One region of the Actinacidiphila glaucinigra genome, then DNA from elsewhere that is predicted to be linked to it. Evidence: riboswitches for the same ligand, from Rfam matches in the RefSeq annotation. Region 1 holds a riboswitch; each other region holds the start of a gene.
The links. A riboswitch is a leader RNA that binds a small molecule or an ion and turns the genes downstream of it on or off. The one in region 1 is predicted to bind cyclic di-AMP.
Positions count from the first base shown of each region.

Region 2: another riboswitch for cyclic di-AMP. It lies ahead of OIE69_RS17300 (C40 family peptidase); the one in region 1 lies ahead of OIE69_RS22020 (M23 family metallopeptidase).
Region 3: another riboswitch for cyclic di-AMP. It lies ahead of OIE69_RS34475 (C40 family peptidase); the one in region 1 lies ahead of OIE69_RS22020 (M23 family metallopeptidase).
Region 4: another riboswitch for cyclic di-AMP. It lies ahead of OIE69_RS07185 (transglycosylase family protein); the one in region 1 lies ahead of OIE69_RS22020 (M23 family metallopeptidase).

Region 1 is NZ_CP109144.1:4,909,631-4,916,727, reverse strand. Features, by position in the region: gene OIE69_RS22020 (M23 family metallopeptidase) at 19-1,278, opposite strand; cyclic di-AMP (ydaO/yuaA leader) riboswitch at 1,290-1,429, opposite strand; gene OIE69_RS22015 (extracellular solute-binding protein) at 1,647-3,056, opposite strand; gene OIE69_RS22010 (caspase, EACC1-associated type) at 3,053-5,530, opposite strand; gene OIE69_RS22005 (effector-associated constant component EACC1) at 5,568-5,936, opposite strand; gene OIE69_RS22000 (helix-turn-helix transcriptional regulator) at 6,631-7,097, shown strand, end outside.
Region 2 is NZ_CP109144.1:3,931,972-3,939,068, forward strand. Features, by position in the region: gene OIE69_RS17290 (M23 family metallopeptidase) at 1-575, shown strand, start outside; gene pcrA (DNA helicase PcrA) at 624-3,062, opposite strand; cyclic di-AMP (ydaO/yuaA leader) riboswitch at 3,381-3,538, shown strand; gene OIE69_RS17300 (C40 family peptidase) at 3,547-4,683, shown strand; gene OIE69_RS17305 (hypothetical protein) at 4,718-5,071, opposite strand; gene OIE69_RS17310 (C40 family peptidase) at 5,412-6,479, shown strand; gene OIE69_RS17315 (LuxR C-terminal-related transcriptional regulator) at 6,498-7,097, opposite strand, start outside.
Region 3 is NZ_CP109144.1:7,645,713-7,652,809, reverse strand. Features, by position in the region: gene OIE69_RS34485 (ATP-dependent Clp protease proteolytic subunit) at 1-269, shown strand, start outside; gene OIE69_RS34480 (hypothetical protein) at 276-581, shown strand; cyclic di-AMP (ydaO/yuaA leader) riboswitch at 933-1,089, shown strand; gene OIE69_RS34475 (C40 family peptidase) at 1,093-1,566, shown strand; gene OIE69_RS34470 (ATP-binding protein) at 1,786-2,223, opposite strand; gene OIE69_RS34465 (helix-turn-helix domain-containing protein) at 2,512-3,363, shown strand; gene OIE69_RS34460 (DUF397 domain-containing protein) at 3,379-3,630, shown strand; gene OIE69_RS34455 (8-amino-7-oxononanoate synthase) at 3,633-4,781, opposite strand; gene bioB (biotin synthase BioB) at 4,931-6,148, shown strand; gene OIE69_RS34445 (adenosylmethionine--8-amino-7-oxononanoate transaminase) at 6,141-7,097, shown strand, end outside.
Region 4 is NZ_CP109144.1:1,626,429-1,633,525, forward strand. Features, by position in the region: gene OIE69_RS07175 (putative bifunctional diguanylate cyclase/phosphodiesterase) at 1-282, opposite strand, end outside; gene OIE69_RS07180 (SAM-dependent methyltransferase) at 279-1,094, opposite strand; gene OIE69_RS07185 (transglycosylase family protein) at 1,303-2,448, opposite strand; cyclic di-AMP (ydaO/yuaA leader) riboswitch at 2,451-2,642, opposite strand; gene OIE69_RS07190 (aldo/keto reductase) at 3,275-4,282, shown strand; gene OIE69_RS07195 (GNAT family N-acetyltransferase) at 4,352-4,984, opposite strand; gene OIE69_RS07200 (peptidylprolyl isomerase) at 5,078-5,575, shown strand; gene OIE69_RS07205 (phospholipase) at 5,639-6,088, opposite strand; gene OIE69_RS07210 (cytochrome b/b6 domain-containing protein) at 6,342-6,986, opposite strand; gene OIE69_RS07215 (molybdopterin-dependent oxidoreductase) at 6,970-7,097, opposite strand, start outside.

The sequences.
Region 1 (7,097 bases):
CGCTCCCGGCCGGCCGCGTCAGACGGAGAGGCCCTTGCTGCGCAGCCAGCCCATCGGGCCGATCGGGTCGCCGCCGCCGGGGCGCACCTCGAGGTGCAGGTGCGGACCGGTGACGTTGCCCGTGGCGCCGACCCGGCCGATGGTGTCACCGGTGCTGACCTTGCCGGAGGTGACGATCATCGAGGAGAGGTGGCAGTACCAGAGCTCGGTGCCGTCGTCGAGGGTCAGGATGATGCGGTAGCCGTACGAACCGGCCCAGCCCGCCTCGGTGATGGTGCCGCCGTGGATGGCCTTGACCGGGGTGCCGGTCGGGGCGGCGAAGTCCTGGCCGGTGTGGGTGTTGGCCCACAGCGAGCTGGACTCGCCGAAGCCGGCGGTCAGCGAGTACGAGGAGACCGGCTTGACGAAGCTCTTGGCGAGTTCGGCCAGGCGCTCGGCCTCGATCTTCTTCGCGGCCTCCGCCGCGGCCTTCTTCTTGGCGGCGGCCTCGGCGCGGACCCGCTCCTGCGCGGCGGACTTGGCGGCCTTGGCCGAGGCCTCCTGCTGCGCGGCGTTCCTGGCGGCCCGGTCGGCGGCGTTCCGCTGCTGCTGGGCCTGGTCGAGGATGCGGTTGCGCAGCGCCTCACCCGCGTCGGACCGCAGGGCCTCGGCGACGGGCTTGGCCTCGGGGGCGCTGTCGTCGTCGACGAGCGCGCCGATGCCGGGCAGCTGCGACGCGTCGGGCAGATGGGGGAGGGAGACGGGGAGCGGGTTCTTGCCCTCGGCGGTGGCGACCCCTCCGACGCCCAGCACGGCCACGGCCGCGACCCCGAAGACCGCCGAACCGCGGCCCAGGGAACGCTGCTTGGCGACGCGGTGCCGGCCGCGCACGGTGCCCGCGGACTCCTCGGTGGGGTTCCACGGCTCGGCCTGCGGGCCCTCGACGGGCGCGCCCTCGACGTCCCGGGGGCCCCCGAACGCCTCGAAGGCCTCGATGTCCTCCCGCCGCGGGTGCGCGGCAGCGGCCTCGTACGCCTCGGGACCGGCAGCCTCGGGCTCCGCGACGCCGGCGTTCTGGGAGGCCGTCTCCGCGGCGGCGGCCGCGTCGAGCCAGCCGGCGGCCATGTTCCACTGGCCGGTGTCCCAGCCGTCGATGGCGTTCTTCGTCGGCGGTGCCTGCTCGGCTGCCGGGGGATTCCAGCCGGCGGCGATGTTCCACTCGGCGGTGTCCCACTCGGAGTACGCGGTTGCGGACCCCTGTTGCTGTCCGGGTATCAGGGCAGGCTCGTTCGACGCCACGCGGGCGCGCTCCTTTCCTTCCTTCTCGCCTACCGGGTTAGCTGACGGGTTCGGAGCAGGAAGGTCTCCTACGAGGACCGCGGACGGCCCCCGATTCACCCCAGGAAGTGGTTCCCCGGTTCCCGCGGACGGGATTCGGCAAGCGCACGGCGCCGCCCTGTCGGCGGCGGAATAACCGCGCTGCGTTATCGAACGTTAATAGAGGCGCCCGCCAATTCCAAGCCACTCAAGCGAGTTCATGACGGGAATCTATGGGGATGGACAGGGCATAAGCGGACATTGGGTCGTGACTGCCGTGACCTACGGGAAATGTGAGTGTGCATCAGTCGTTATGCGGAAGGGAGTGCCGCGCTCACGAGGAGTGACGGTCACCCCGGACCCCGGCCGCCGAGCGCACGCCCCAGACGGCCGCCCAGGCGCTCGGCCGACGCGTCGGCCGAGCGGTGCGCCGCGAGCATTCCGTGCACTTCACGCTGCAGGACCCGGGTGAACGTGACGTAGTGCGCGGTCGCCGGACGGGCCCTGGCGGCCTGCAGCGCGCACCACAGCAGGGTCGTGTAACCGGGGGTCGCCGCGGACGGCGAGGGCGAGGGCTCCGAGCCGCGGCCCGCGGGGCGGTCGTAGAACCAGGCGCGGGGTTCGTGAGGATCGTCACAGTTGACATCCCCGGCCCCGTATGCAGAGCGTCGCGCGGGGGCGAAACCGGCGCTGAGCAGGGCATGTTGGGCGCCGCGTCCGGTCAGGAAGCGAATCAGGTCCGCGGCGTCGCCGGGGCGGTCGCTGGTGGCCGCCACGCCCAGGCTCTGCCCGCCCAGGGCGGCGACGCCGGGGAGCCGGGCCACGCCGAAGCGGACGCCGGGGGCGAGGGCGGCGTCGAGCCGGTTGTAGGCGTAGGGCCAGTTGCGCATCAGCACGCTCTGCCCCTCGGTGAACTGGGCGAGGGTCACCGACTCGTCGGCCTCCAGGGACTCCGGGTTGAGGTTGTTGGCGGCGCCCAGCCGTCCGAGCTCGTCCAGGCCCTCGCGCAGCCCGTCCTCGGTGCCGATGTAGCGGCCGTCGCCGTCGACGAGTTCGACGCCCGCGGTCCAGAAGGTCTCCAGGGTGTTGACGGTCAGGCCCTCGTACGCGCGCAGTTGGGTGGTGTAGGCGGCGTGGCCGAGCGGGCGGACGTCGGCGAGCAGGTCGCCGATCTTGGCGTAGCCGCGCAGGTCCGCAGGGCGGCGGCCGGCCTTGGCGAGGTCGTCGGTGCGGTAGTAGAGCAGGCCGACGTCGGTGTTGAAGGGCACCGCGTACGTGCGGCCCTTCCAGCGGCCGGCGTCCGCGGCCTGGCGCAGGAAGTCCCCGTCGACGAGGGCGGGGTCGAGCGGACGCAGCAGCCCGCTGTCGGCGAACTCGGCGATCCAGCTGATGTCGAGGTTGACCACGTCGTACGCGGCGGTGCCGGACTGGAAGGCGCCGATCAGCTCGCTGCGCTGCTCGTCGGAGGCGGAGGGGAGCTCGACGAGCCGGGCCGGCCGGTCCGGGTTGCGCCGGTTCCACTGGTCGATCAGGGCGCGGCGGACGCCGGGTTGCCCGCCGGCGGTGAGGTCGGCGTCGCTGGCGACGATCAGCGGCCGGGAGCGGTCGGGTTCCGGGGCCGGGGCCGTGGTGGGGCCCCCGCAGGCCGCGATGGCCGGCGCGAGCAGCACGAGCAGCACGCCGAGGGCGCGGCGCCGGCGGCGGCCGGGGCGCGGGGGCCGGAGGGCGCCGCCCGCGCCTGCGGGGCCCGTGGCTGTCATGACCCTCCCGAGGTGAGGCGGGTGATGGTCTCCGCGACCCGGTTCGGCAGGTCCTGCGTGGCCGCGAGGCAGGCGCCGCCGCCCTCCGTCACCGCCTTGTTGAAGCGCAGCGAGCAGCCGTAGCTCTCCAGGGAGACCACGAGCACGGGGACGTCCACGTCCGGCGGCTCCTCGCGGGCGCTGTCCTCGTCGTCGGTGATGAGGACGATCAGGGCGCCGGGGGAATCGGCGAGGGCGCGGGACCACCGGCGCAGGGCGGTGGCCACGGGGGCGTCCCGCTCGACCGGTGCCAGCGCGCGGATCGCCGCGTCCCGCGCGGCCGCGTCGTTCGGCCCGATCGGCAGGAGGGTGCGGCCGGGAACCGCGGCGATGCCGTACCGGTAGCCGGAGGCGCGGGCCAGGACGGAGCGCACGGCGGGGACGTTGGCGCCGGAGTAGGAGGAGCTGGAGACGTCGACGGCGAAGAGGACGTCGCGCCGGGCACCGCCGGCCCCGCCGTGGTCCCGCAGTGCGGCCTCGATGTCCCCGCGGGTGGCCGGTTCACCGCCCGCCGGGGGGTCGGCGACGAAGACGGCGCTGTCCAACGGGGTGTCGCCGGCCGCGTCCGTCCCGCTGACGTCCGTACGGAAGCCCTGCGCGGCCAGCGCCCGCTGCCCCGGCCCGGAACCGAGCCATCCGGCGAGCCGGCGCACCGCCTCGGCCCGGTCGGCGCGGTCCGCGCGGCCGGTCTCCCAGGCCACCGGTACGAGGGTGAGGTCGAGGGGCGGGACGTCGGCGGGGTAGTAGGCGGTGTACGGGTCGGACTGGTTGCCCAGGCAGGGGGGACGGGACTCCAGGGCGGGGGTGACGAGGCCGGCCAGGGTGGACTCGGCGGTGAGCAGGGCCTGCTGGGTGCCGCGCCGTTCGACCAGCCATGTGCGGGCGGAGCAGGCCAGGGCCCGGTCGTCCGCCGGGGGCACGGCGTCGGTGGTGACCCGGGTGCCGGGCCTCAGGTGCAGCAGCTGGTCCAGGGCGGCGTCCGAGGAGTGCGGTTCCGCGCTGCGGACGACCACGTCCTGCGCGTGGGCGGCGTCGACCAGTTGCTGCGCGGTGCTGCCGGTACGCCCGACGCCCTCCAGCGAGGTGGTCGCGGCGACGACGGCCGGGGAGTGCGCGAGGGTGACCGGCCGGCCGAGGCCGACGACGCTCTCCGGGCGCCGGGTCTCGGCCGCGACCTGGGTGAGGGCGGTGCCGGCCGCCGGTATCCACACGTCCGGGTGCGGCCCCACGTCCCGCAGCGGCAACGCGCAGTCCCCGCCGTCCTCGCAGGCGCGTTCCGGTTCGGCCCAGGCGGCGGAGGCGCGGAAGGCGGCGATGGTGCGGTCGGCCGGCGCCGCGTAGACGGTGGTGTTGATCTGGCCGCAGCCCTCGGGCCGGCCGCCGAGCGAGGCGGTCGTGCCGGTGGCTTCGCTGTCCTGGAAGGCGTCCAGTACGGAGGTCAGCGCGGCGCGCGTCTCCGGCGAGGTGAGCACCCGCAGTTCGAGCGGGGCGGGGCACAGCGGTGCGGGGCGGTGCGCCCATGTCCAGCCGGTGCCGCCGCCCGCGAGCAGCGCCAGGGCGGTGCCGACGCCGACGGCCCGGTGCCAGAGCGGCTGGTGGGGGCCCGCCGTCCAGGTCCAGGTGAAACCGGCGTACTGGGCGAGCCGGCGCAGCGGCGCCAGCCCGCGGGCCCCGCGGGCGGGGCGCGGGGTGAGCCGGGCCTGGGACAGGACGGTGTCGCCGGCGCTGTTGCTGGAGCGCTCGGTCGGGAACCAGGGGTCGTAGTCCACACGCTCGTCGAGCGTGGCGGCGTACTCGCCGGCCAGTTCGTGCAGCCGGACCCCGAGCCGCTGCACGGTGACCGGGTCGTACGGGTCGGTGCCCTCGCTCAGCACCCGGACCAGGGCCCCGGTGAAGGGAGTCGGGTCGATGCCGTCGCCCTTGTGGATGCGCGAGCCGACCGCCGAGGAGGTGATCAGGGAGAACGGCCGCTCGGGCAGCGGCACCAGGCCGGCGTTGCCGGAGTAGCAGCAGTCCAGGACGAGGACGACGCGCTCGGCGCGCGAGGAGGCGAGCAGTCTCAGCAGGTCGCGGTACGGGATGCCGTCGAGACGGGCGCCGTCCTTGGTGGACTCCCGGGTCATCAGGTAGAGCTCGGGTTCACCGGTGCCCAGGTCGACGTAGCCGTGCCCGGTGAAGTGGACCAGCAGCAGGTCCTGGGCCTGGGCGGCGGCGGTGCCGATCAGCCGCAGCGCGCGGTCGCGGGTGCGCGGCTCGGTGAGGGTCTCCACGGTGCGCGGGATGAACCGGCCGAGGTTGCCGGCGACGAGTGCGGCGCGCAGCCGCGCCACGTTGGCCCGGGCGGAGGGGATGTTGGAGAAGTCGCGGGCGTGTTCGTACTGGGACACCCCGATCAGGACCGCCCGCGACCGGGACGCGAACGGTTCGTACGGCATGCCCGCCGGACCTCCCCAGGGTGGTCTTCCTCCGGATCTAGTTCTCCAGCGTCTGGCGGATACGGGCCGCCATCGCCTCCAGCTCGCCTCGGGTCAGGGCGTCCCTGCCGGTGAGGACGCACTCCACGTCGCCGGCGCGGACGGTGACGCTGAGCGAGTCGCCGGGCTGGTTGCGCAGGTGGTTGCGCAGGGCGCGGAGCAGCGTGAGCGCGGTGGCCTGCAGGGTCTCCTGGAGGATCATCAGCAGCAGGTCGTAGGCGACGCCCATGCTCTCGTCGGCGGGCCGCTCCCTGCGGACGACCAGCGGCGCCAGCTCCTCGTCGGCCCGCAGCCAGACCTCCAGTCTGCGCAGGTCCTCCGCCGCGTCCTTGCCGCCCTCCAGCTCGATGGTCACGTAGGTGTCCATGACGCCTCCCCTCATTCCCAGCCTACGCTGACGTATCGTCATTCACACGCCTTGTGCGGGGAGTTGTGTGTACCGGGCAGGAAGTCGCGGCGAGGTACGGACCGCGGTGGATGCCCGAGTACCCCCGGTACGAGGGATTCGCCCGATCTTGGAGGCCGCGAGGAAGCCCGGCAGGGCACTGGCCGACGGCTGAGCGGAGAAGACGGACGAGTCCACGGGCCGGGAGGCGCCCGAGGAACGGCCGGCGGCACCCCCTACGGGGTCAAGCCGACCTACCCGACGCCGGCGCGCGACGGCGCCCGCGCGGGCCTCCGGGGTGTGTCGCCGGCCGGGCCGCCCGGGTCTTCGTACGCGACGGCACCGGACGGCCGGGCCGCCACGCGCCGACGGCCCCCGCGGGCGCTGCGCGGCGGGGGCTGCGGGTGCTGCCGCCGGCGGAGTTCGCACGGCCGGCCGGGCCCCGGGCGAACGTGACCGCGGAGCCGCCGGGACCGGGCGCCGCCGGGCCGCGTCACGCGGAACCGCCGCGCCTGGAACCGCCGCGCGGGCCGGTCGGCCCCGCGGGGCGCCCGGCCGCTTCCGGGGAGCGGACGGAACGACCGGACCGCCCGGCGGAGAGCCTTCCGTCCGGGTGGCCGCCGGCCCGTCCGGGCGTGCCGGGCCGCCTCATGATCGGCCGCCCATACTGGAACACATGGAGCACAACGCCGAGCTCAGGGACTTCCTGCGGGCCCGCAGGAACCGGCTGAGCCCGCAGGACGCCGGCATCACCGTCAGCGGTGCGCCGCGCCGTGTGCCGGGGTTGCGGCGGGAGGAACTGGCGCGGCTGGCCGGGGTGAGCACCGATTACTACACCCGTTTGGAGCAGGGCAGGCACCTGAATGTCTCGGAGGCGGTGCTGGACGCCGTCGCCCGGGCCCTGCGGCTGGACGCGGCCGAGCGCGCCTGCCTCTTCGAGCTGGCGCGGCACCGTACGCCGCCCCGCCGCAGGCCGGTGCGGCCGCAGCGGGTGCGCCCGGAGGTCCACCGCGTGCTGGACCTGCTGGCCGACCTCACCCCGGTCTTCGTCATCGGCCGCCGCACCGACGTACTGGCAGCGAACCGGCTGGCCCGCACGCTGCTCACCGACTTCGACACGCTGCCGCACCGCGACCGCAACCT
Region 2 (7,097 bases), 980 kb from region 1:
CGGAGGCGGCCAACGCCCCGACCACGAAGCTCGACCAGCAGCTCGCCGGGGTCAACCGGGACGTCGACGACTTCACCGACCGCGCCAGCCGCAGCCAGGAGCGCATCGACCTCAAGGAGCGCCAGGCACAGGAGCGCGCGAAGAAGGCGGCGCAGGCGGCGCTCAAGGAGCAGCTGCGCCCCAAGTTCATGCTCCCGGTGAAGAACCACGGCCTGAGCGCCTACTTCGGCCAGGCGGGCGTGAACTGGATGTCGGTCCACACCGGCATCGACTTCCCGGTGGACTACGGCACGCCGGTGATGGCCGCGACCGACGGCGTCGTGCGCACCCAGTGGAACAGCGCCTACGGCAACATGGCGATAGTGACCGCCCCCGACGGCACCGAGACCTGGTACTGCCATCTGAGCAGCACTAAGATCCGCTCGGGCTCGGTCAAGGCCGGCGACGTCATCGCCTACTCCGGCAATTCGGGCAACTCCACCGGACCGCACCTGCACTTCGAGGTACGTCCTGCCGGCGGCTCAGCCGTCGACCCGCTGCAGTGGCTGCTGAACCACGGGGTCGACCCGCGCTGAACCCCGGGCCCCGGACCGACCAAGGCCAAGACCCGGACCCGGACCCGGCTAGAGCTTCTCCACCGGCGCGTACCGCAGCAGCAGCACCTTCGGCCGCTCGTCGCCGAAGTCGATGACGGCCTTGGCCTTGTCCCCGCTGCCGTCGACCCCGACGACCGTGCCCAGCCCGAACGTGTCGTGCGTGACCCGGTCCCCCACCGCCAGCGAGATGACCGGACGGTCCTGGGTGCGCCGCGTCGCGAAACCGGAGGGGCCGCTCTTCGAGGAGGAACGCGACAGCATCGAGGCCGCCGCCGACACCGAGGCGGAGGGCGCCGCGGAGGCGCCCGTGCGCTTCCACTCGATGAGCGGCTCCGGGATCTCCTCCAGGAAGCGCGAGGCCGGGTTGTACGAGGGCTGGCCCCAGGCGCTGCGCATGGTGGACCGCGTCACGTACAACCGCTGCCGCGCCCGCGTGATGCCGACGTAGGCGAGCCGCCGCTCCTCCTCCAGCTCCTTGGTCTGGCCGAGCGCGCGCATGTGCGGGAAGACCCCGTCCTCCATGCCGGTCAGGAAGACCACCGGGAACTCCAGGCCCTTGGCGGTGTGCAGGGTCATCAGCGTTATGACGCCACCGCCCTCGTCGTCGTCCGGGATCTGGTCGGAATCGGCGACCAGCGCGACCCGCTCCAGGAACTCGGCGAGCGTGCCGGGCTCCTCCTCGGTGCGCTCCTGCTCGAACTCCAGAGCGACCGCCGCGAGTTCCTGGAGGTTCTCGATGCGGGTCTCGTCCTGCGGGTCGGTGGAGGCCTGGAGCTCGGCCAGGTAGCCCGTGCGCTCCAGCACGGCCTCCAGGACGGTGGCGGGTCCGGCGCCGGAGTCGACGACGGTGCGCAGCTCCTCCAGCAGCTCGTTGAAGCGCTTGACGGCGTTGACCGAGCGGGCGGCCATGCCGAAGGCCTCGTCGACCCGGCGCAGCGCGGCGGCGAAGGAGATCCGCTCGCGCGCGGACAGGGCGTCGACCATCGCCTCGGCGCGCTCCCCGATACCGCGCTTGGGCACGTTCAGGATGCGGCGCAGCGGGACGGTGTCCTCGGGGTTGGCGAGCACGCGCAGGTAGGCCAGGACGTCCCGGACCTCCTTGCGCTCGTAGAAGCGGACCCCGCCGACGACCTTGTAGGGCAGGCCGACGCGGATGAAGACCTCTTCGAAGACACGGGACTGCGCGTTGGTCCGGTAGAAGACCGCCACGTCACCGGGACGGGCGTCCCCGGCGTCGGTGAGCCGGTCGATCTCGTCGGCGATGAACTGCGCCTCGTCGTGCTCCTGGTCGGCGACGTAGCCGGTGATGACCGGGCCCTGTCCGGCCTCGGTCCACAGGTTCTTCGGCCGGCGCGATGCGTTGCGTTCGATGACGGCGTTGGCGGCGGTCAGGATGTTCTGGGTGGAGCGGTAGTTCTGCTCCAGCAGGATGGTGCGGGCCTGCGGGTAGTCCTCCTCGAACTGGAGGATGTTGCGGATCGTGGCGCCGCGGAAGGCGTAGATGCTCTGGTCGGCGTCACCGACCACGCACAGCTCGGCGGGCTCCTCACCCTCGGCCGCGTCCCCGGTCGCCGTGCCGACCAGCTCGCGCACCAGGGTGTACTGGGCGTGGTTGGTGTCCTGGTACTCGTCGACCAGGACGTGCCGGAAGCGGCGCCGGTAGTGCTCGGCGACGTCCGGGAAGACCTGGAGCAGGTTGACCGTGGTCATGATGATGTCGTCGAAGTCGAGCGCGTTGGCCTCGCGCAGCCGCGACTGGTACATCGCGTAGGCCTCGGCGAGCTTCTTCTCGAAGGGGTTCTCGGCCTGGTCGGCGAAGGTCTCCTCGTCGATGAGCTCGTTCTTGAGGTTGGAGACCTTGGCGCTGAAGGACTTCGGCGGGAACTGCTTGGGGTCCAGGTCCAGGTCACGGCAGACCAGCGCCATCAGGCGCTTGGAGTCGGCCGCGTCGTAGATCGAGAAGCTGGAGGTGAAGCCGAGCCTCTTGGACTCCCGGCGCAGGATGCGGACGCACGCGCTGTGGAAGGTGGAGACCCACATCACATTGGCGCGCGGGCCGACCAGCTGCTCGACGCGCTCCTTCATCTCCCCGGCGGCCTTGTTGGTGAAGGTGATCGCCAGGATCTGGCCGGGGTGCACCTTGCGGGCGCCCAGCAGGTACGCGATGCGGTGGGTGAGCACCCGGGTCTTGCCGGAGCCGGCGCCGGCGACGATGAGCAGCGGGGAGCCGGAGTGCTCGACGGCGGCGCGCTGCTCGTCGTTCAGGCCTTCGAGCAGCGCGGCCGGGTCCACGGCCGGGCGGGGGGCGCCGTCGCGGTAGTACGCGTCCCGGTCCACGGGCGCGTCGAAGCGCCCCTCGAAGAGGTCGTCGGGAACCGTCTCGGGCCCGTCCTCGGGAGGCGGCGGGGGCTCCTCCTCCCTCGGTTCGAGGCCGGCCAGGAAGCTGTCGTCAAAGAGGCTGCTCATCGCCTCCCGAGTCTAGGCCGTGGGACGGACAACGTTGCGCCGCTTGCCCGAGCCCGTACGCCCCGGACGCACCGGGCGCCCCGGGTGCCGTCCCGGGCCGGCCGCCGCGCGCGCCCGCGGTCCCCCCTTTCCCGGTCCGGCCCCGTCCGGCCCCGTCCCGTCACGACCGGGCGGAACAGGGCCCGTCACGGCCCCGAATGGTGAAGGTCACGAAATGATTGCGGACAATTCGAACACCAGGGTTCCCACGGACCCCCGCAGTTGACTACCGTGCCGGATCAGGCGGTCCGCTCCACGCGGCGGCGACCGTGCCGTCACGGGCCGCCTCCGCTGAGTCCGGCGACCGCCGGAGCCGGGGACCCACGACCTTGGGGTGAATCGGTCGGTACGAGCGCGACGCGCCCGCACGGACCGTAGGGCGGCCTTCCGAAGCCCGAACCCGACAGCTAACCCGGTAGGCGGTCCACGGAAGGAGCCGCCTGACTTGGCGACGCACCGCAAGCCGCGCCCGCGCGCGCTGACCGTCCCCGGCCCCCGCGCCGCGGTGGGACTCACGACCGCCGCACTGGCGACCGTCACCCTCTTCGGCGAGAGCGCGAGCGCGGCGCCCGCCTCACCCGACAAGCCCTCCATCACCGAGGTCAAGGCCCAGGTCGACAAGCTCTTCCACCAGGCGGAGGCCGCCACCGAGCGCTACAACGGCGCCAAGGAGCAGACCGGGCAGCAGCGCACGCGCGCCGACGCGCTGCTCGACCAGGTGGCCCGCAAGACCGAGACGCTCAACGCCGCCCGCCGCACGATCGGCGAGTACGCCGCGGCGCAGTACCGCGGCGGCGGCCTGGACGGGACGACGACCTTCCTGCTCACCTCCGACCCGCAGCAGTTCCTGGACCAGGCGCACCTGATGGACCGCCTGTCCGACCGCCAGGAGCACGCGCTGGAGACCTTCCGCTCCGAGCAGGCCGAGACGACGGCCAAGCGCTCCGAGGCCGTGGAGAGCCTGCAGAAGCTGACCGAGGCGCAGCAGCGGCTGAGCGCGGAGAAGACCGCGGTCAAGCAGAAGCTCGCCGCGGCGCAGAAGTTGCTGAACAGCCTCACCGCCCAGGAGAAGGCGCGGCTGGCGGCACTGGAGAAGAAGCGCCAGGAGGAGGCCGCCGAGAAGGCAGCGGAGATCGCCGCCAAGGAGAAGGCCGCGCAGGAGGCGGCGGCGAAGGAGTCGGGCTCGTCCGCCGGCTCCTCGGGCTCGACGGCTCCGGCGTCGGGGACCTACGCCGCCAAGGCGGCCAAGGCGATCGAGTTCGCGCGGGCCCAGCTGGGCAAGCCGTACGTGTACGGCGCCACCGGCCCGAACTCCTACGACTGCTCGGGCCTGACCCAGGCCGCCTGGGGCGCGGCGGGCGTCTCGATCCCCCGTGTCACCTACGACCAGGTCGACTTCGGCAGCCGCGTGAGCGCGGACCAGCTGCAACCCGGCGACCTGGTCTTCTTCTACTCGGACATCACCCACGTCGGCCTCTACATCGGCGGCGGCCAGATGATCCACGCCCCCCACACCGGGAGCGTGGTGAAGATCGCGCCGATCACGGAGATGCCGATCTACGGCTACGCCCGGATGGCCTGAGCCTGAGCCCCCGCCCGGCCGTCCGCGGCCGGGCTCAGGTCCACAGCACCGCGATGAAGATGTTGGCGGTGGTCAGCGCACCCACGGTGCCGAAGGCCGCCGCCGGCACCTTCTCCTCGTCCCGCTTGACGTAGACCAGGCCGAGGATCACCACCAGGACCGCGAGCTTCACGCCGATCTTGATGTTGTTCACCGGCTGGTCGTCCGCCTGGTTGAGGCCGACCAGCAGCGCGCCGGTGACCAGCATGGTCAGCGCGCCGTGCAGCATGCCCGGCACGAAACGGGCCTCGCCGCGGCCCATGGCCTTCATCTGGGTGAGGAAGCCGCCCAGCAGCGCGGCGATGCCGATGATGTGCAGGCCGACGATCAGGTTGATGAGTACGTCCATGGCTCAGGACCCTAGCCAGGCTCATACCAGCGTCCGGCACCGAGGTCGCACTCTTCCGTCACATCGGTCACGGCCGGACCGGAAGTGACCAGGTCACCCGTCGAACAGCGGTCATCCGTGGGCAGTCCACGGCCGAATCTGACCAGTCCCGCACAGTGCGGAGCCCCCTCGCGGCGTCCAGGTTTAGCGTCCTGCCCCAGGTGGCCGATCCCCACTGCCGCGCGGACCCCGTCCCCGGCACGGCCGCCCCCGCCGAAAGGTCCGGCGGTGGACGGCTCCCCGTCCGCCCGCCGCCGGACCGCCGGGGGGCGTACGGACAGCCCGGAAGGAGTGGCGTCGCGTGGCGTCGCACAGAAGGCCCAAGGATCGCGGTCGGGCAGGCACGACCGCGCGCACCGCCGCAGGTCTCGCCCTGGCGGGCGCGGCCTCCGTGACGGTGTTCGGGGAGGCCGGGCACGCGGAGCCCCGGCTGACCGCGGACGAGGCCAGGGCCCGGGTGGACCGGCTGTACGAGGAGGCCGAGCAGGCCACCGAGCGGTACAACGGCGCGAAGGAGAAGGCGGACACGGCCACCGGGCGCATCGAGCGCCTCCAGGACGAACTCGCCCGCAGGACCGAGCGCCTCAACGGCACCCGGGACGGCCTCGGCTCCCTCGCCACCGCCCAGTACCGCAGCGGCGGCATCGACCCCGCCGTCCAGCTGGCCCTCGCCTCCTCCCCCGGCGACTACCTGGAGCGCGCCGGGATGCTGGACCGGATGAGCAGCCGCCAGAACGCCGCGCTGCGCGCCCTGTCGGCCCAGCGGCGGGACATCGAGCAGCTGCGCACCGAGACCGAGGGCGAGCTGGCGGAACTGCGCGGCACCCGGGCCGAACTCGCCCGCCACAAGCGCACCGTGGAGCAGCGCCTGGCCTCCGCACGGCAGCTGCTCGGCCGTCTCACCGCCGGCCGGCGCGCCGAGGTGCTGTCCTCCGGGGGCCACGGTTCCGCCGACCCGGCCCGTGCCGGCCGCGCCGCCACCGGCTCCCGTACCGGCCTGGCGCCCGCCGCCGCCCCCAACGCGCGGGCCGCCCGCGCCGTCTCCTTCGCCTACGACAACCTCGGTCTGCCCTACGTCTGGGGCGCCACCGGGCCGTCGGCGTACGACTGCTCGGGCTTCACGCAGGCCGCGTGGCGGTCGGGCGGGGTGTCCCTGCCGCGCACGACGTACACCCAGATCAACGCGGGCACCCGGGTCTCCCGCTCCCAACTTGAGCCCGGCGACCTGGTGTTCTTCTACTCGGGAATCAGCCACGTCGGCCTGTACGTGGGCAACGGCATGATGATCCACGCCCCCCGCACCGGTGACGTCGTCAAACTCGCCCCGGTCGACCAGATGCCCTTCGCGGGCGCCACGCGGCCGGCGTGACGCCCCCGCCACGGTGCCTCAGACCAGCCGGCGGGCGGTCGCCCAGCGGGTGAGTTCGTGCCGGTTGCTGAGCTGCAGCTTGCGCAGCACCGCCGAGACGTGCGACTCGACCGTCTTCACCGAGATGTAGAGCTGCTTGGCGACTTCCTTGTACGCGTAGCCGCGTGCGATCAGCCGCAGCACCTCGCGCTCGCGCTGGGTCAGCCGGTCCAGGTCCTCGTCGACCGGCGGGGCGTCGGTGGAGGCGAAGGCGTCGAGGACGAAGCCGGCCAGCCGGGGCGAGAAGACGGCGTCGCCGTCGGCGACCCGGAACACCGAACTGACCAGGTCCGGGCCGGTGATGGTCTTGGTCACATAGCCGCGGGCGCCGCCGCGGATCACCCCGATGACGTCCTCGGCGGCGTCGGAGACCGACAACGCCAGGAAGCGCACGGGGTGTTCGGCGTCGGCCATGAGCCCGGCGCAGCGCTTGAGGACCTCCACCCCGCCGCCGCCCGGCAGATGGACGTCGAGCAGGACGACGCCGGGCCGCGTCGCGGTGATGACGGAGACCGCCTGGTCCACGTCGGCGGCCTCGCCGACCACGTCGACCCCGGTCCGCTCGGTCTCGCCGATCTC
Region 3 (7,097 bases), 2.7 Mb from region 1:
GGGTGCTGATCCACCAGCCCTCGTTCGCCGAGGTGATCCAGGGCACCACGGCCGACCTGGAGATCCAGGCCAGGGAACTGCTCCGCCGGCGCGACCAGTTGGAGGAGCTGCTGGTCAGGCACACCGGGCAGGACCCGGAGCGGATCCGGGCCGACATCGAACGGGACACCATTTTTGACGCCCCGTCGGCGCTCGCCTACGGCCTGGTGGACCGGCTGACGATGAGCCGCAAGGACGGCGCAGGCCGCGCACCGCGCGCCCTGCGGTGACCGGCGGTGGTGCCCGAACTGCCCCCGCTCCCGGCCCTGACCCGGGCCGAGGGCGAGCTCGTCGACGCCTATCTGGGGGTCGTGGACCTGCTGGGCCGGATCAACCCGTCCCGTTCCAGGGACACCTACGGGGCGCTGCGCGCCGCGCAGGCCCTGGTGGGACGGGCCGCGGAGCTGCGTGACGCGCTGACGCTGATGCACACGCGCGGGGAGAACGAGGTGCACACGGCGACGATGGAACGGGCGCTGCGGGTGCTCGACGGCGAACGGCGCGCGGGGCAGGTCGCCTTGCCGCCGTCAAGGCCTCGCTGACGGAGCGTCACGACACACTGGTCCGTTCGGGCGGCACGAACTCGAACCGAATGGACTCGCCCGATCGTTGTATCTGTCGTGGACGGCCGAGTGGCCCCGAGTTGCGCGATATGGCCGCACACATCCGGAATCTGACGCTCCGTCCCTGGTGTTCGACTCCTTTCGAGTCGTCAGTCCGGGCCATGTGTCGTGGAGTCCACCCGAATAGGTGAGTCGTGAACAGACTCACATTCGACCGGTTGCGCTGGGAATCGGACGCTTCGGTGGGTGATCATCCCTTCGACGACAAGCCCCCGCCATCCCGGCGGGGCGGTCCGCGCGGACGCCGAATCCTGCCGCCGCGCGGATGCCAGGTCGACGACGACGCATCGGCAGGAGCGGAGGACCCGAGCACGACGGGTCCGGCGCCGGTCGCCGGACCCTTGGGGTGAAGCCGCATCCGCGGCCGGGCATCTTCGCCTGCCCGAACCCGACAGGTCATCCTTCGCAGGCGGACGACGAAGGGTTGCGCATGAGTGCGCCGACAGCCATGTCCGGGGTCCTGTGCCGGCTGGGGGCGGTATCCGCCCTCACGGCGGCCGCCGTTGCCGGTCCCGCGGTACTGCCCGAACTCGCCCAGCAGGCCGAGGCGGCGACGGTCTCCGCCAAGGCACTGAAGATCGCGGCGTCCAAGAAGGGCGCGCTGTACCAGTACGGGGCCGCCGGTCCCGGCAGGTTCGACTGCTCCGGGCTCACCTTCTACTCCTTCAAGAAGGCGGGCAAGAAGCTCCCTCGCACCGCGGGGGCGCAGTACAACAGCGTCCGGCACATCCGGAAGTCCGCACGGACCCGTGGTGACCTGGTCTTCTTCCACTACGGGAGCAACGTCTACCACGTGGGGATGTACGCCGGGCACGGGAAGATCTGGCACTCCCCCAAGCCCGGCGGACGGGTGCGGCTGGAGAAGATCTGGAGCCGCAGTGTCTGGTACGGCCGGGTGAAGTGACCCCGGTCGCGTCGCCCGGGAGCCGGGGCTCCCGGGCGACGCGACCGGCGCTGTGGACACGGGGCCGACGGCACGTCACATCGCCCCGAGGGCGGAATGGCGTGGGCGCGGATCGCCAACGGCAGCGCGGCGAGCGTGCAGGCGTTCACGGCGGCGGGATTCGTGCCGATGGGCGCCGAGGCGCTGCCGCTCGGCCGGGAGGACCGAGGGCCGCCGGGGTCACTCGACGGCGGCGGTGGCGGTGGCCCAGGGCAGGCTGATCCACACCGTCTTGCCGCCCTCCGCGGTGGGAGTCACCAGGAGCGTACCGCCCGCCTCCGCCGTGAGGTGACGGATGATCACCATGCCCCGGCCGTTGTCCTGCTGCACGGCGGCGGGCAGCCGCTGGGGCCACCGTGGGTGACTGTCGGTGACCCCGATGCGCAGTTGCTCGTCCCGGTCCAGCTGGACGTCGAGGGTGAAGGTGGGCGACTGGCCGAAGGTGTGCAGCACCGCGTTGGTCGCGAGCTCGGAGACGATGAGCCGCACGGAGTCGGCGGGGTCCGAGTCCTCGGACATGCCCCACTCCACCAGCAGGTCGCTCACGTAGCGGCGTACCGCGGGGACCGAGGCAGGGTCGCTCGGCAGGGTGACGGATGCTTCCTGGTGGTCTGCCATGGCGACGCTGTCCCTTTCCCGCCGTGACCAGGACGCCGGCGCCCGCCGCGCCCGTGGCCGCGCGCGCGACGGCCGAAGGCGCCGTGCCCCGCCTTCCGCGCGGCACGTCCCCGTACGGCACTCACGCGCCAGAGTGTCACCCATCGTGCCCTTAATCCGGTGCCACCACAGCTATATGCATATATCTGTCGCCCAAAGCGGTGAACTCTGCTACGAGAGAACGTATTTGCGCGGCAGACTTCGCTCGGGGACCGGCGAGGGTGCCGGGAACCGGGAGGTGCACACACCATGCAGCAGGTGCCGGCGGTACGCCGCCGAAAGATCGGCTCGGAATTGCGCCGTCTGCGCGACACGGCGGGGCTCACGAGCGGTGAGGCCGCCCAGCGCCTGGGATGGCACCAGTCCAAGGTGAGCCGGATCGAGACCGGCCGCAGCGGAGTGCGACCCGAGGACGTCACGGCGCTGCTGGACGTGTACGGAGTGCGCGACCAGCGACTGCGGGAGATGCTCGCCGCCCTCGCGGGCGAGGGCGACCGGCGCGGCTGGTGGCATGAGTTCCGGGAGGAACTCCCCTCCGCCTACCGGGACTTCATCTCCCTGGAGACCGACGCCTGCCGTGCGCGGACACTGGAGACGACGGTGGTGCCGGGGCTGCTGCAGACCCCGGACTACGCCCGCGAGCTCACCCGTTCCGTCCTCCCGCAACTCGGTCCGCGGCAGATCGCGACCCTGGTGCAGGTGCGGATGGCCCGCCAGGCGGTGCTGCGCGCCGAACCGCCGCTGGAGCTGTGGGCGGTGCTGGACGAGGCGGTGCTGCGCCGCAGCGTCGGGGGTCCCGGAGTGATGGCGGCGCAATTGAGCCATCTTGTGGAGCTGGGTTCACTGCCTCATGTGCATCTGCAGGTGCTGCCTTTCTCGGCCGGTGGGCATATAGGCGTTACAGGCCCTTTCGTAATCTTCTCATTTCCGCGCATTGCTGATCTGGACGTGGTTGTTCTCGACCATTTGACGAGTAGTCTCTATCTGGATCAGCACGAGGACGTCAGGGCGTACGGTGCTGCCTTCAATCGGTTGCGCTCCCATGCCCTGTCGAGTGAGCAGTCGCTGTCCTTCATCTCAGGCATCCGCAAAGGCGCGTAAGGAGGCACACCCCCCATGTCCGACGCTCTGCCTCAGTACGTCACCTCCAGTGCGTCCCTCTTCGGTGTGAATTGGCGACGCAGCAGCTACAGCACGGCGGCGAACAACTGCGTCGAGACGGCCCTCATCGGGGACGGGCCGCTCTCGGGACAGCTCGCCGTACGCGACTCCAAGGATGTGCGCGGCCCCGCCCTGCTCTTCCCCCCGGCGGCCTGGGCGGAGTTCCTCGCCGCCGTGGCGACGGGGAGCCTGACCGAACACCCCTGATCTCAGGGGCGCGGCGGCGCCGTACGGACGATCGTCCCCACGGCGTCGCCGATCTCCCGGTCCGTCAGATCCGCCCGCGCGGTGAGCCGCAGCCGCGAGATCCCGTCGGGCACGGACGGTGGCCGGAAGCAGCCCACCGCGAGACCCGCCGCGCGGCACGCCGCGGCCCACTCGACCGCCGCCTCGGGCGACGGCGCCCGCACCGACACCACGCACGCGTCCGGTGCGGTGGCGTCCAGCCCCGCCCCCGTCAGCCGCTCGTACAGCTCGCGGGCGACCGCCCGGGCCCGTACGGCACGCTCCGGCTCCCGCCTCAGCAGGCGCAGCGCGCCGAGTGCCGCGCCCGTCGCCGCCGGGGCGAGGCCCGTGTCGAAGATGAACGTCCGCGCGGCGTTGACCAGGTGCTCGATGACCCGGGCCGGGCCGAGCACCACGCCGCCCTGGCTGCCCAGGGACTTGGAGAGGGTGGCGGTGCACACCAGTCCGGGCTGGCCCGCCAGACCCGCCTCCGCGGCCGCCCCCCGGCCCCCGGGGCCGAGCACCCCGAGTCCGTGGGCGTCGTCCACCAGCAGCGCGGCCCCGTGCTCAGCGCAGGCGGCGGCCAGCGCGCGGAGCGGGGCGGCGTCGCCGTCCACCGAGAAGACCGAGTCGGTGACGGCCACGGCGGGCCCGTCGTGGCCGCCGAGCGCCTTGCGCAGGGCGTCCGTGTCGGCGTGCGGCACGACCTCTGTGCCGGCACGGGAGAGCCGGCAGCCGTCGATGAGCGAGGCGTGGTTGCCGCTGTCGGAGACGATGAGCGTGCCCGGCTCGGTGGTGAGCGCGGTGACGGCGGCGAGGTTGGCCGCATAACCGGAGGCGAGGACCAGCGCCGCCTCGAAGCCGCAGAAGGCGGCGAGTTCGGCCTCCAGTTCGGCGTGCAGCTCGGTGCTGCCGGTGACCAGCCGCGAACCGGTCGATCCGGCGCCCCAGCGCAGGCAGGCGTCCGCGCCGGCCCGGGTCACCTCGGGGTGGTGGGCGAGCCCCAGGTAGTCGTTGGAGGCGAGGTCCAGCAGGGGTGAGCTCGCGGGCCGGGGCCGCAGGGTGCGCACCAGTCCGGCGGCGCGACGCCGTTCGGCGTGCGCGTCGATCCAGTCGAACGGGTCGCGGGTCATGGTCGTCCCCTGGGGTCGGCTCGGAGGTTTCGGCAGCACCGTAGTGTGCCGGACCGTCTCGCACGGTGTGGTGATGCACACACCCTGAGCGAGCGGTCTTGTGGGATGTCCCATTGGCCGCGGCCCGTGCCGTGCGTCAGGATCGCGGCATGGAACTGCTCAATGCTTTGGTGGAGAAGGGCCTGCGCCGCGAGCTGCCGACCCGCGAGGAGGCGCTCGCCGTGCTGGCGACCTCCGACGACGGACTCCTCGACGTGGTGGCCGCGGCCGGCAAGGTGCGCCGCGCGTGGTTCGGCCGCCGGGTGAAGCTGAACTACCTGGTCAACCTGAAGTCGGGGCTGTGCCCGGAGGACTGCTCGTACTGTTCGCAGCGGCTCGGCTCGGAGGCCGGGATCCTCAAGTACACCTGGCTGAAGCCCGACGAGGCGGCGGCCGCCGCGGCGGCGGGGGTCGCCGGCGGCGCCAAGCGGGTCTGCCTGGTGGCGAGCGGGCGCGGCCCGACCGACCGCGACGTGGACCGGGTCTCCAGGACCATCGAGGCCATCAAGGAGCAGAACGAGGGCGTCGAGGTCTGCGCCTGCCTGGGCCTCCTCTCCGACGGGCAGGCCGATCGGCTGCGCGGCGCGGGCGCCGACGCGTACAACCACAACCTCAACACCTCCGAGGCCACCTACGGGGACATCACCACCACCCACACCTACGCGGACCGGGTCGAAACGGTGCAACAGGCCCAGGCGGCGGGCCTGTCGGCCTGCTCGGGGCTGATCGCGGGCATGGGCGAGAGCGACGAGGACCTGGTCGACGTGGTCTTCGCGCTGCGCGAGCTGGACCCCGACTCCGTCCCGGTGAACTTCCTCATCCCCTTCGAGGGCACGCCGCTGGCGAAGGAGTGGAACCTCACCCCGCAGCGCTGCCTGCGCATCCTGTCGATGGTGCGGTTCGTCTGTCCCGATGTGGAGGTCCGCATCGCGGGCGGCCGCGAGGTGCATCTGCGGAGCATGCAGCCGCTCGCGCTGCACCTGGCGAACTCCATCTTCCTGGGCGACTACCTCACCAGTGAGGGCCAGGCCGGCAGGGCCGACCTGGACATGATCGCGGACGCCGGTTTCGAGGTGGAGGGCGCCGGCGAGGTGACCCTGCCCGTGCACCGTGTGGACGCGGCCGCCGCGGCCGGGGGCTGCGGTGCCCACGCCTCCGCGGGCTGCGGTTCACCCGGCGAGGGCGGCGGCTGCGGCCCCTGCGGCGGCCACGCCCACGGCACCGGCCACGGCGACGCCGCGCAGCCGGCGGCCGCGGGTGCCGCCCGCACCGACCTGGTGGCCGTGCGCCGCCGCGGCACCGGCACGGACCTGCCCCCCAATGCCTGAGCCGCTCACCCCGGGCGAGCTGCTGGCACTGGACCGGGAGCACGTCTGGCATCCGTACGGGCCCATGCCGGGCCGTCAGGAACCGCTCGTCGTCGAGTCCGCGGCCGGGGTCCGGCTGCGGCTCGCCGAGCCCGTCGAGGGGATGACCGACCTCGTCGACGGCATGTCGTCGTGGTGGTCGGCGATCCACGGCTACAACCACCCCGTGCTCAACGAGGCGGCCCGCGGCCAGCTGGACCGGATGAGCCACGTGATGTTCGGCGGGCTCACCCATGAGCCGGCCGTGCGGCTCGCCGCCCGCCTGGTGGAGATCACCCCCGAGCCGCTGCGGCACGTCTTCCTCGCCGACTCCGGCTCGGTCTCGGTCGAGGTCGCGGTCAAGATGTGCCTGCAGTACTGGCGTTCGCTCGGGCGGCCGGAGAAGCAGCGGCTGATGACCTGGCGCGGCGGCTACCACGGCGACACCTGGCAGCCGATGTCCGTCTGCGACCCCGAGGGCGGCATGCACGGGCTGTGGTCCGGCGTCCTGCCCCGGCAGGTCTTCGCGGACGCGCCGCCGGCCGCTTACGAGGAGGCGTACGCGGGCCACCTGCGGGAGACGATCGCCCGTCACGCGCACGAGCTCGCCGCGGTCGTGGTGGAGCCCGTCGTGCAGGGCGCGGGCGGCATGGCCTTCCACTCCCCCGACTACCTGCGGGTGCTCCGCGAGGCGTGCGACGAGCACGACGTGCTGCTGGTGTTCGACGAGATCGCCACCGGCTTCGGGCGCACCGGGACGCTGTTCGCCGCCGACCAGGCCGAGGTCTCCCCGGATGTGATGTGCGTCGGCAAGGCCCTGACCGGCGGCTACCTCACGATGGCCGCCACCTTGTGCACCTCGCGCGTCGCCGACGGGATCTCCCGGGGCGAGGTGCCGGTGCTCGCCCACGGCCCGACCTTCATGGGCAAC
Region 4 (7,097 bases), 3.3 Mb from region 1:
GTAGGCGTCGACGACGTCCAGAATGCGCGCCAGCGCGGCGGGGTCGGTGCAGTGCGCGGCCACGAGCGCGGCGCCGACCTCCGCGGCCGGACGGGGGTCGAAGGGCTGTGCACGCAGGGTGGCGTTGAGACGCGCGGCGAGCGGGAGCAGGTACTCCTCGAACTCGCCGCGCGTCATGGAGGTGGCGGTGGCCGGGTAGATCGCCCGGCTCCAGATGATCGCGAAGCGCCGCAGGCTGTCGGCGGCCTCCGGCTCCGGGCCGGGGTCTCTGGTCACGGTCACGCCTTGCGGCCGACGCCCGCGAACCCGCTGAACACGACCGGGTCGAGCTCGTCGTCGTCCGAGCCGTCGGGGCGCCACAACGGCGCGGAGACCAGGCCGGGTTCGACGAGGTCGAAGCCGTCGAAGAAGCGCTCCACCGCGGCCCGGGACCGCATGATCAGCGGTGAACTCGCGCTGCGGTAGACGTTCTCGACCCGCTCCCCCTCCTCTGGTCTGCGCGGACCTCCCTCGACCGAGGCGTGGGTGACGACCAGCAGGCTGCCGGGGGCGATGGCCTCGCGCAACTCGGCCACCGCCTTGGCCGGTTCGTCCGCGTCCTCGAGGAAGTGCAGGACCGCGACGAGCAGCAGTGCGACCGGGCGCTCCAGGTCGATGAGCCCGCGCACCTCCGCGCTGTCCAGGATGTCGCGGGGGGAACGCAGGTCGGCGGCGACGATGGCGGTGTGCTCGACTCCCTCCAGCACGGCACGGCTGTGGGCGACGGCGACCGGGTCGTGGTCGACGTAGACGACGTGGGCGCCGGGACTGGCGGCCTGGGCGACCTCGTGGACATTGCCGAAGGTGGGAATGCCGGAGCCGATGTCCAGAAACTGGGTGACGCCCTGGTCGACGGAGTACCGCACGGCCCTGCGCATGAACGCCCGGTTGGCCTGCATGATCTTCGGCAGCCCCGGGAATGCCTCGATGGCCCGCCGTCCGGCCTCCCGGTCGACCTCGAAGTTGTGGGAGCCGCCCAGGTAGTAGTCGTAGATGCGGGACACGCTCGGCACGGAGAGATCGATGCCTTGCGGGGCCCAGGCGGGACGCTCCATCAACGGCTCCAGCTCGTCGTCGGCGATCGGGGCACTTGGTCGTGGACACGACCACGTGCGACAGAGGCTACTGATCGACCGTTCGAGAGGAAACTAGAAATGGAAATATTCGATCCGTTTTCGGTCACAGACCAAAGGCATGTGCCCTGTTCCCAACAAGCGGGGAACAGGGCACAGGCTACCGCCGGATGACGGTGGATCAGTTCGATCAGACGTTGACGCCGTGGGCGCGCAGGTAGGCCAGCGGGTCCATGTCGGAGCCGAAGTCGGGAGTGGTGCGGACCTCGAAGTGCAGGTGCGGACCGGTCACGTTGCCGGTGGCGCCCGACAGGCCCAGCTGCTGACCGGCCGAGACCGTCTGGCCGGCCGAGACCGACAGCGAGGACAGGTGGGCGTACTGCGAGTACCGGCCGTCGGCGTGCTTGACGACGACCTGGTTGCCGTACGAGCCGCCCCAGCCCGAAGAGACCACGGTGCCGGCGGCGATCGACTTCACCTTGGTGCCGGTCGAGGCGATGAAGTCGACACCGGTGTGGTAGCCCTTGGACCACATGGCACCGGCCTGGTGGTAGGCGGTGCCCAGGGTGACGCGGTCGAGCGGGGCGGTGTAGCCGGAGGTGCTGGCGGCCTTGACGGCGGCCGGGGCGGCCTTCGCGGCCTTCGCGGCCTTCGGCGCGGGCTTGGCGGCGGCCTTCTCCCCGAGGGACAGGACCTGGCCCGGGTAGATCAGGTTCGGGTTGCCGCCGATGACCGACTTGTTGTCGGCGTACAGCTTCTGCCAGCCGCCCTCGACCGACCTGGCGTCGGCGATCTTGGAGAGGGTGTCGCCGCCGGCGACCGCGTAGGAACCGCCGGCGCTCTTCGGCGCGGTGGCGGCCTTCGGCGCCTCGGCCTTCCTGGCGGGGGCGGCGGGCTTGGCGGCCGGCTTCGCGGCCGTGCCGGAGACGCTCTCCGGGGTGGCCGACGGGTTGGCCATCGCCTTGGTCAGACCGGCCTTGGGGCCGCACACGGGCCAGGCCTGCGGGCCCTGGGTCGCCAGGACCTTCTCCGCGGTCGCGATCTGCTGGGCCTTGGTCGCGAGGTCCGCGCGCGGGGCGTACTTCGTGCCGCCGAAGCCGGCCCAGGTGCTCTGGGTGAACTGGAGGCCGCCGTAGAAGCCGTTACCGGTGTTGATGGACCAGTTGTTGGTGCTCTCGCAGGCCGCGACCTTGTCCCAGACGCTCACGGGAGCGGCGTGGGCACCGGTGGCACCGACGATCGGGAGCGCCACGGCCGCACCGGTGGTGCCGGCCAGCGCGCTGATACGGGTGATGCGGGTGTTCCGCGGGCGACGGTGCTTTCCCTTACCGGGCATGCCGAATTCCTCTCCGACGCCTGCGAGGTAAGCTGTCGGGTTCGGGCTGGAGATGCCCGGCCGCAATAGGGCACGCCACATCAAGGCATGTCGCTGCGACTTCACCCCTAGCCGTCCCGAGACCAACGGGAACGGCAAACTACCTGGGTCCCCCGCTCCTGCCGTGCGGTCTTGTCATCCGGCGTCCGGGCAGCGGCAGGACTAGGCGTTCTACCCGGAAGAATCTCGCAGGCATTTGTCCTGCGAGATCTGGAAGCTAAACGACGGAATCGTTCCGGAGCAAGGAGCGGAATCACGCCCCCCGGCAGACCGCAAGTCGATCAATTACTTCTGTGACTTTACGTGATAAGTGTCCGCTCTGCGTAGGCGAAAAATTGCCCCTCGGTAATCACGTGATATCGCCCGGTAAAATTCAGCGGCAAAATTCGACGGTGCGTCGCCCGGGGTCTGCGCTGCGTGTTCGGCACGTGACACCCGTCACGCAACGATGTATTACGCATGCACTGTGGGCGCATATGTCCGGTTAGATGCCTCAATGCCGGATAAGGGAGGACGCATCCCGGTCCAACCCGCCCCCGACCGCGCCCTTCTGAGGGCCCGCCCGGAGGAACACCCCCTGAGCCAACCGCCGGGGGCGGCCGGCGATTCCCGGATGCGCCCATCCGGCCCGGCCCGCGGTGTGGCGTGCGCCACAACCGCCGCTCCGGCGGGGCGAGAAGGGCCGCGGACGGCGGGCCGCGCCCGGAAAACGGACGTGACAGCGCCGATTCGGCGACGGTAGCCTCCCAATCCCTCACATTTTCTTACATCGCCCAGGAGCCCTCGCGTGCCCTACCTCGCCGCCGACGACCGCTACGCCTCGATGGACTACCGCAGGACCGGGCGCAGCGGGGTCCTGCTGCCCGTCGTGTCCCTGGGCCTGTGGCACAACTTCGGCGACACTTCGCCGCTGGAGAACCAGCGCGCGGTGCTGCGCCGCGCCGTCGACCGCGGCGTGGTCCACATCGACCTGGCCAACAACTACGGCCCGCCCGCGGGCTCGGCCGAGGCCAACTTCGGCACGCTCCTCGCCCAGGACTTCCGCCCGTACCGCGACGAGCTCTTCATCGCGACCAAGGCCGGGTACGACATGTGGCCCGGTCCGTACGGCGAGTGGGGCAGCCGCAAGTACATGCTGTCGTCCCTCGACCAGTCCCTGGGCCGCATGGGCCTGGACTACGTGGACGTCTTCTACTCGCACCGCTTCGACCCGGACACGCCCCTGGAGGAGACCATGGGCGCCCTGGACTCCGCGGTCCGCCAGGGCAAGGCCCTCTACGCCGGCATCTCCAACTACCCCGCCGAGGCGCACCGCCGCGCGACGCAGATCCTGCGCGAGCTGGGCACCCCGCTGCTGATCCACCAGGCGGCCTACAGCATCCTCCAGCGCGACCCGGAGGACGGCGTCCTCGACGCCGTCGGCGACACCGGAACCGCCCTCATCGCGTACTCGCCGCTCGCCCAGGGCCAGCTCACCGACCGCTACCTGGACGGCGTGCCCGCCGACTCGCGGATGGCGCTGGGCCACTTCCTCAAGCGCGACGCCCTGACCGAGCGGAAGCTCACCTTCCTGCGCGCCCTCGACAAGCTCGCGGGCGAGCGCGGCCAGACCCTGGCCCAGCTGGCCCTGACCTGGGTGCTGCGCGACCCGCGGGTCGTCTCCGTGCTCATCGGCGCGAGCAGCGTCGCCCAGCTCGACCAGAACCTCGCCGCCCTCGACGCGGGCCCGCTCGGCGCCGACGAGCTCGCCGAGATCGACCGTCTCTCCGCCGAGGCGGGCGTCCGCATCCCGTAGCGGCCTCTCCGTACGCGAGGACGGGCCGGACCCCGTGGGTCCGGCCCGTCCTCGCGTACGCCGCCGGGCTCAGGTGAGACGGGCCTCCAGCGCGGCGCGGACACCGGGCCACTCCTCGGCGACGACCGAGTAGTACGCGCTGTCGCGGACGGTGCCGTCCACGGCACGGGTGTGGGCGCGGCGGATGCCCTCGAAGCGGCCGCCGATGCGCTCGATCGCCGACCGGGAACGCGCGTTGCGCGCGTCCGTCTTCAAGGTGACGCGGAACACACCCCACACGTCGAACGCGTGGGTGAGCAACAGCAGCTTCGCCTCGGTGTTGCAGGGGGTGCGCTGGGCGGAGGCGGCGAGCCAGGTGCTGCCGATCTCGGCGACGGTGGGCACCGCGCCGCCGCGGGGCACGGAGCGGCCCGCCGGCCGGGCGGGGGCGGCCGTCCAGTAGTCGAGGTCCAGGAACCGGGTGGAGCCGATCAGGGTGTCGCGCCGGACGTCCCGTACCGCGAAGGGGAGCGCGGTCCCGGTCGCCTGCTCCTGGAGGGCCTCCTCGACGTAGCGCGCCATCGCCGCACGGTCCTCCGGCACCTTGGTGTAGACGTAGGTGTCGCGGGATTCGCCGGCGGCGCGCAGCAGCCCGTCCGTGTGGGCGGCGTTCAGCGGCTCCAGGCGGACGTGCCGGCCTTCCAAGATCACGGATTCGGGCATGCCCCGGATGGTGGTGTCCGGCCGGGTCACCCGTCAAGCGCGTTTCCGCGGGGCGCGTCGGAGGCCGGGCGCCACGGATGCGAAAATGGGGGCATGAACAGCAACGACGTGTTCTTCGACATCACGATCGACGGCGAGCCCGCCGGACGGATCGTGTTCACCCTGTTCGACGACGTGGTCCCCAAGACCGCGCGGAACTTCCGTGAGCTCGCGACCGGCGAGCACGGCTTCGGCTTCGAGGGTTCGCACTTCCACCGCGTGATCCCCGACTTCATGCTCCAGGGAGGCGACTTCACCGCCGGCAACGGCACCGGCGGCAAGAGCATCTACGGCGAGAAGTTCGCCGACGAGAACTTCCAGCTCAAGCACACCAAGCCCGGCCAGCTCTCCATGGCCAACGCGGGCCCGAACACCAACGGCTCGCAGTTCTTCATCACCACGATCGTCACCGACTGGCTCGACGGCAAGCACGTGGTCTTCGGCGAGGTCGTCGAGGGCATGGACGTCGTCAAGAAGGTCGAGTCGCTCGGCTCGCGCACCGGCGCCACCAGCGCCCGCATCGAGATCGCCAAGTCCGGCACGGTCGCCTGACCCTGTCCCACGGCAACGGCCCGGCACCGGAGCTCCCGGTGCCGGGCCGCCGTGTTCCCGGGGTCAGCCGAGGGCCTTGACCGCCTGGTAGTAGGTCCAGGCGGTGCCGTTGCAGGCGGTCTTGGTGGCGCCGCTGTAGCCGGCGCAGATGCGCTTGAGGTCCTCGTAGAAGGCGCTGTCGAGGCGGCTCTTGTTGGCGGAGAAGGAGCCCATCGCCTTGTAGTTGCGGTAGCCGAAGTCGTGGCGGGCGCAGGAGTTCTGGAACGGGAAGCCGAAGGGGTTGTCCGGGGAGCTGCTGCAGTAGTCGGTGGACCAGTCGAAGCCGTACGCCGCCCAGGCACCCTGGTTGCCGCGGGCGGACCACCAGGTGTTGTAGCTGGAGGCGCTGGTCTGAGTCCAACTGGACAGCACCTGGGCCTTGTCGGCGGGAGCGGCCTGGGCGGGGACGGTGAAGACGACGGTGGCGACGGCGGCGACTGCGGTGGCGGCGAAGCCGGTCGTGATTCGGCGCATGGGGACTCCAGTCACTGACGGGCGCGTTGTGACGCGCGGGCATGGGGGTGCAACCGGATGCGGAACCGAACAGGTGGTACTGGTGTGCGAAGCCAGGATGGAGCCGCGGGGGTCTATGCGAGTAGATGTCGGACGGCAAAAATTACATGAACATGACGACGTGCCGCCGACCGCGATCGTCGACGGCACGTCAAGAGACTGACACCGCTGTCTGGTTCAGTTCCCCGCGGACCCCGCGGGCCGCATGTCTCCGCTACGGAACGTCAGCGTCGGACGGCCCCGGCTCACCCGGCTCCGCGTGTTCCCACCGCGGATGGTGTCGACGCGCCCATTCCGGCGCGACGAACCCCGTGCGCATCCCCAGCCGCGCCTCCGGGTCGTCGGCCGCCATCCACAGGTGTCCCGCCACCACGGCCGCCACCGCCAGGGCCAGCCAGTCGTGGACGAAGGTCGCACCGGTACGCCACACCACACCGCTCAGGTGCGGGAACATCATCAGCAGCCCCGTGCCGAGCATGACGAGCACCGCACCCGCGGCGAAGGACGCGTACAGCTTCTGACCCGCGTTGAACTTGCCCGCCGCACGCCGGTCGTGGGGCACGCGGCGCACCGCGTCGCGCAGCCAGCCGCGGTCGTACGGGGCGAACCGGTTGAGCAGCCGCAGGTCGCGCCGGAAGGCGCGGGAGGCGAGGCCCAGGAGGGCGGGCAGCGGCAGGGCGATGCCGGACCACTCGTGGACGGTGACCACCAGCCGCCGGCGGCCCACGAGTTCGGCGAGCGGCGGCAGGTAGAGGGCCGCCGCAGTGACGAGGCAGACGAGCATCAGGGCGGCCGTCGCGCGGTGCACCCGGCGCTCGCCGCGGGTGAAGCGGCGCACCCTGTCAGGACGTGGGGTCATCGTGGCGTCCGTTCGAGCGGCCGACCCAGGCGTCGACCTCGTAGCCGTAGTGCTCCCAGTAGCCGGGCCGTACGTCCCGGGTGACCTCGATGCCCGAGAGCCACTTGGCGG